One region of the Novosphingobium sp. Sphag1I genome, then DNA from elsewhere that is predicted to be linked to it. Evidence: riboswitches for the same ligand, from Rfam matches in the RefSeq annotation. Region 1 holds a riboswitch; the other holds the start of a gene.
What was found. Region 1 has a riboswitch for cobalamin ahead of cobW (cobalamin biosynthesis protein CobW). Riboswitches for the same ligand answer to the same signal wherever they lie in the genome.

Region 1 (3,268 bases):
TCGAGGTCATCGGCAACCAGATAAGACCGATAGAAAATGATCACGACCAGCGGCTTGTCGAAATCGCATGCCGCCGGATCGCACAGACCCCTTGCCGGGTGCCATGCCCCCACCGTCGGCAAAGGCTCAAAAGGCTCCACCCGCCGATCCGTCAGACCCGCCGCCCCGGCCAGCAAGGTCAAAGCCCCATAAGCCCCATCCGCCCCGCCCGCATCACACATCGCCGCCAGATCGTGCAATATGGCGGGGGGCAAGGTCGAAGCCTGCGCCAACCGATCATCGGGCCGCCCATCTCCGGGCAGAACAGCCAAGGCAATCCCTTGATTGCGCGCCAGCAATTCGACCTGTTGCAAGCCATAGGGCCAATAGGCCGCGCCCCCGATCAACCGGATCAGAATCGCCTTGGCCCCGGCCAGCGTCCGCTGGATATAGGTGTCGACCGACAAGGGATGCTGTAAAGAAGCGATATTGGCGAGGCGAAGTGTCGGGAAATCCGCGTCCTGCGCCCGCGCCTTGTGCCACCCGCCCGCAAACGCGCCCAGATCGCTGTCCGAAAACGACAGGACCACCAGATCCGCGGGCGATTGCCCCAGATCCTGCGGGATGGCGATTTCCTCCATCCCGTGCGTTTCGCGGAAAATGACATGCATCGGGTGATCAGTCCGCCAGAGCGGCGAGGATCGCAGTCGGCTTTACATGGTCACGCTCGGCAATCGCGACCAGAGTGGTCTGACGTGGCTCACCCATGCGCCACGGGCGGTCATATTGATGGCGCACGCGACCGCCTACGGCCTGAATCAGCATGCGCATGGGCTTGCCCTGAACCGCCGCATAGCCTTTGACGCGCAGGATTTGTTGCTCGCGGGCCAGAGCCTCGATCCGGGCGACGAGATCAGCGGGATCGGCAATCTCACCAAAGCTAACCACCGTGCTGTCGAAATCATCGTGTTCGTGGTCATCTTCGCCATCATGGTGCGATGGGCGCGCGGCAATGTCATCTTCCGCCGCAGCGCCAAGGCCGAGGATGATGCGCGGATCGACCGAGCCTTCGGCCAATTCGATGATGGGAACAGGTTTGGCCGAAAGATCAGCAATGATCGCACGGGCCTTGGCCACGGCGTCTGGTCCGGCAAGATCAATCTTGGTCAACAGCACCATGTCGGCGCAGGCCAGCTGATCCTCGAACACTTCGGCCAGCGGCACTTCATGATCAAGCCCCGGATCGGCAAGGCGCTGCGCCTCCAGCGCGTTCAGGTCGGGGGCAAAACGCCCCTGCGCCACGGCTTCGGCATCGGCCAGAGCCAGCACGCCATCGACCGTGATCCGGCTGCGAATGGCGGGCCAGTCAAAAGCCTTGAGCAGGGGTTTGGGCAAAGCCAGGCCCGATGTTTCGATCAGGATATGGTCCGGGCGCGGATCAAGCGCCAGCAGTTTTTCCACCGTCGGGATAAAGTCATCCGCCACCGTGCAGCAGATGCAGCCATTGGCCAGTTCGACGATATTTTCCGCCGGGCAATCGGGAATGGCGCAGGATTGCAATATGTCGCCATCCACCCCCAGCGTGCCAAATTCATTGACCACCACGGCCAGCCTGCGCCCGCCCGCGTTGCGGATCAGATGGCTGATCAACGTGGTCTTTCCCGCGCCCAGAAAGCCGGTGATGATGGTAACGGGCACTTTGGCCAGATCGGCCGCCAATGCGTTCATGGTCATAACTTCCCCGCGCGCCGAAACGAGACCCAATTCAGGCCTCGGAGCGAGAACAGGCGGGGGCTTGCCGGAAAATCCGGTCGGCGCGCGACGGCGGGCCGACGCGCAAAGCGCCCGACACCACGCAACCCGTGCAGCCCCAGCCGCACAGTTTCGTCGCTCAGACGGAAGTTGACCGTGCCGTGACCATCCCCTGGACCAAGGCAAGAGCGACCAGAGCGCCGGCAGGTCTCCTGGCTCGCGGGTCACAGCTTGATGCACGCCTTCCCAGATCTGCATAGCAAGACCCAGTGGCCGCCCCGCGTGGGGCATGTGCATCGCGCTATCCGCTTACAGTTGCAGGGACAGCCGCGGATTTGGGCCGTTTCCGGCCCGCACCGCATTCCCGATTAAGCCCTTTCAGGCACCGGCGCGATCATGTGAGGGGCAAGCCCTCGATTGAGGATCTAGCCCATAAGAACGCCCGGCGCAATCACGGCGCGGGCGAAATCTCGATTTCATCCAACCGCTTCCAGCGATAGATCGCGAAACTTATGATCCAACAGGCGGCAAACAGGCCGATGATCGAAAAGCCCAGATTGTTGAAATTGCGCCCCAATCTCGCCACCATACCCCATGGCCATCCGGTCAGGCTCAGCTTATCGCCGATCAGGGCCAGCGTCTCGATCCCGCCAATCACGATCGCCACAAGGGCCGACATCATCGTAATGGTGATGTTGTAGTAAAGCTTGCGAACCGGCTTTACAAAGGCCCATTCATAGGCCCCCACCATCATCACACCGTCCAGCGTATCGACCAGCGCCATCCCGGCCGCAAACAGCGCGGGCAGGACCAGCAACCGGCCCAGAAACATACCACTGGCCGCCTGATTGGCCGAAATGCCAAGGATGGCGACCTCGGTCGCGGTATCAAACCCCAGCCCGAACAGAAAACCCAGCGGCGCCATATGCCATGGCCTCGAAATCAAACGAAACATTGGCCCGAACAGGCGCGAGAGTATCCCGCGCGACACCGGCAACATATCCAGATCATCGGCATCGACAACGCCCCCGGCGCGAACATGGCGAAACTTGGCCCAGACAGAGCGCAGGATGGCCAAGTTCATCCCCGCAATGGTGAACAGGAACAGGGCCGAAACCGCCGTCGCGATCATGCCGCCCAAATCCTTGAACGCGCTGAACCGCGACAGCGCACTGGCGGTCAGGGCAACGCTGATCGAGGCAACGGCGATGATCCCGGAATGGCCCAGCGCGAACCAGAAGCCTGCGGAAATCGGGCGCTGGCCTTCCTGCATCAATTTGCGGGTGACATTGTCGATGGCGGCGATGTGATCGGCATCGACCGCATGGCGCAGCCCCAAACCCCATGCCAAAAGGGCCGTGCCCAACATCAAAGGCTGCGCACCGAACAGGGCAAAGGCCCAGACCCAAGCCATAATATTGGCCGCCACCAAACCGGCCATCATCGCGCCGATACGCCAGCGCAAAGGCGCTGACAAAAATCTCTTTCTCACAAGCAGGAACCCCCGGCCTTGAACGACACAGCCGGACCTTTCGCA
Region 2 (3,268 bases), on a different contig from region 1:
CTGTTGGCGGCATTGTCAAAGCTGGACGATACGACGCGAATGTCACCGCCCACGGCCAGACCGGCCAGAGGCGTTTTCCAATCCGCCGACCATGTGACCATGTGGCGCGGACGACGGGCCAGATCCTTGCCATAGGCCGTGCTGCCTGCGGTCTGGTTCGTGCTCTTCACGAAAGTATAGGCCGCGCGCAATTGCAACGCATCGACCGGGCGCAGGCCCGTTTCGAACTCCAGCCCTTCGGCGCGGGTGCGGCCAAGGTTGGCATAGGTCGAGGTCGAAAGATCATAGTCGATCTGATTGTTGATATTGCGGTGGAACCACGTGACGGCGCCATACAGCTTGCCATTGCGGTCGCCCTTTTCCAGCCCGATGTCATAGGATTTGCTGGTTTCGGCCTTGAGCGTCGTGTTGCCCGAATAGGGATCGAACAACTGATACAGGGTCGGGGCGCGGAACCCTTCGCCATAGGAAGCGCGCAGGCGCACGTCCGAGATCAAATTGTACGTCCCGTTCGCGCCAAAACTGGTGTGAGTGCCAAAGGTCGAATGGCTGTCCACGCGCAGGCCGCCCGACAGGCTCAGCCCAAACGCACGCCAGCCCAGCAGGCCATAGCCGCTGGCGATATTGGCATCATTCACCGCGCCCGGCGTGAAATAATACGAACGCGCGTGGTTCCACATCGCCTCGCCGCCCAGATCGGCGGAAAAGAAATAGGGCAGATCGACATGCGCCGCGCCATCGATGCGCGTGCTGCGGCCCAGATAGGAACTGTATTCGCTGCTCTGAACCGTGGGGTCGATATAACCGCGACGCAGCGAGGACTGGCTGATGCCCAGACGCGCCGTATACTTGTCCGCCGCATATTCCAGACCGACGCGGCCCGACACCTGCTCGCTCGACTGCTTTTCGCCGCGGTTCACATAACCCAGCGTCCAGTCATAGGAATCGATCCCCACCTTGCCATCGGCATATCGCGCCGTGGCGACAAGGTTCAGCCCCTGCGCCAGACGCAGGCGGGCGCGGGTCGACAGGCGGGTCTGGCGGAAACCGTTGGAAAGCGTGTCGGTGACGCGGGTGGGAATGCCGTCAGTGCTGAAATAGCCGCCATTGACGGTGATTGCATAGGCGTCCTTGGCAATGCCCAGCGTGGCCCCCGCGTCAAACGTGTTGTTCGTGCCGCCATCAAGGCTGAGTTCCACGCCGTTCAATTCGCGGCTGGTGATGGCGATGACGCCGCCGATGGCGTTGCTGCCCCACACCACGCTGTTCGATCCGCGCAGCAATTCGATGCGACCGATGCCGCCAGAGGTCAGGCTGGCAAAATCATAGCCGCCCGAAGGGGCCGCCGTATCTTCAACCTTGACGCCGTCAATCATCACCAGCGTCTGTTCGGAATTGGCGCCGCGCACGAACAGGCTGGTCGTCGCCCCCATGCCGCCCGCACGCGCAATCGACACGCCCGGCAGGCGCGAGAAAATGCGGGTCAGGTCCGGCCCCTGAATGGATTGAATTTCGGACAGGTCGACGACGCTGACCGACTGGCCCGTTTCATTGACCGGCTGGCTCTGGCCGGTGGCAAGAACGGTGATCGCATCACCATCATCGGCGGCCAGCGCAGGCGTGGACAAGGCAAGCGCCACCAACGACGATGCCACGGCGAAATTACGGATATTCATAGCTCTTCCCCTCACGAAGGCAGATGCCGTTCGTGGCGGGAGAGGCCGTCCCACGCACCCCTTGCGCATGGAAAACAGACGGCATCGCGCTGCATCCGGTCCTCCCCGCCCGGCGCTGAACGACAACCAACGGCAGGTCTCCTGGCTATCCGGGGTCAACGCGCATCTGCCGCCTTCCCAGGCCATTTGGCCCAGTGGCATGTGACAGTACGCTCGCCCGGAAACAGTTGCGGGGGCAGCTTTGCCTCACTTGCCGCGCGGGCGCGACAGGCATGCAAATTCCCTTTTCAGCCGATCTTGCGAAAGGCACCGTTGGCGTTGGCCGCCGCCCTAGCCCCGCATGGCCATATACGCAAGGGCCGACAAAAGTGGGCCTACTGATGGAAAAGGAAGTTAATATTAACCCTGAACGGCGGCTCGAAATTAAGGCGTTAAGGATTAGTGGGCCCAACAGTGCCGCAATGAGACGGCAGGAAATCGGCTGATGCAAGCCGGGCCAATGTATGTTTTGCCATGCTGACCCGCCCCTGCAACAGGCCGAGATGTCAGGATGAACAAGTTTCGTGTCGCTCTTGCGCCCAATGCCAGCCAGTCCATGCCCGCATATGATATGCGGACGTCCGATGATGCTGCGCGCCTGCGCCGGGGCGGCGGGATGAAGATCAACGCCTTGCGCAATGCCGAAATGCGCCGCGCCGCGATGCATCGGGTTCTGGCCGTGGTCTGCGCACTGTTGGCTATGCTGGCGGTTCAGGCCTATCGCGGACAAGGCACCGGCGCGATGGCCTTGGCCGCAACCACCACACATGAAGAAGCAGACCCTGTCGATGGACAGGCCAGCCTTGCCCCCATGCCCTTTGAACAACCAGGCGACAGTTGGCCGGGTGCTGCCTATTACTATGTCAGCCGCGAAGCCGAGCCACAGGCCCCGACGACCGGCTGGCGATCGGCGCTGGCGACGATTGCGCCGGGACTGCATTGGGATGGCGACAATGCGGCGCAGGGCGAGGATGAAGCGCCCCTGCCCGGTTCCGGCCCTGCGGCGCGGGCGCTGTCGGGTCTGGCCAATGCGGTGGATCGGGAACGCGCGCTGTCATGCCTGACGGCGGCGATCTATTACGAAGCCGCCAGCGAACCCGATGACGGACAGCGCGCCGTGGCGCAGGTCGTGCTGAACCGCATGGCCCACCCCGCCTATCCCAAATCGGTGTGCGGCGTGGTGTTTCAGGGTTCCGAGCGCGCCACCGGGTGTCAGTTCACCTTTACCTGTGACGGCGCATTGATGCGCAAACCCAGCCGCTATTTCTGGAGCCGTGCCGAAACCGTCGCACGGGCGGCCCTTGGCGGCTATGTCTATGCCCCGGTTGGCCTTGCCACGCATTACCACACTTTTGCCGTCCACCCCTATTGGGCCGACAGTCTGAACTTTATCGGCCAGATCGGCGCGCACCGTTTTTACCGGATGCATGGTCCGGCAGGCGATTCCGGCGCATTCCGTTTTGTTCACGCGATGAGCGAACCCTTGCCCGTGCCGCATCAGCGCGTCGCCATTGCAAATCGCGAATTGGTCGATGATCCCATCGCCATCGAGC

Region 2: linked by a shared signal. The riboswitch ahead of ACZ9HU_RS05435 (TonB-dependent receptor plug domain-containing protein) and the one ahead of cobW (cobalamin biosynthesis protein CobW) in region 1 are both predicted to bind cobalamin.

The regions. Positions count from the first base shown of each region.
Region 1 is NZ_JBWBQS010000002.1:206,248-209,515, forward strand. Features, by position in the region: gene cobN (cobaltochelatase subunit CobN) at 1-650, opposite strand, end outside; gene cobW (cobalamin biosynthesis protein CobW) at 658-1,713, opposite strand; cobalamin riboswitch at 1,917-2,136, opposite strand; gene ACZ9HU_RS03035 (HoxN/HupN/NixA family nickel/cobalt transporter) at 2,183-3,175, opposite strand.
Region 2 is NZ_JBWBQS010000004.1:61,352-64,619, reverse strand. Features, by position in the region: gene ACZ9HU_RS05435 (TonB-dependent receptor plug domain-containing protein) at 1-1,676, opposite strand, end outside; cobalamin riboswitch at 1,791-2,005, opposite strand; gene ACZ9HU_RS05430 (cell wall hydrolase) at 2,227-3,268, shown strand, end outside.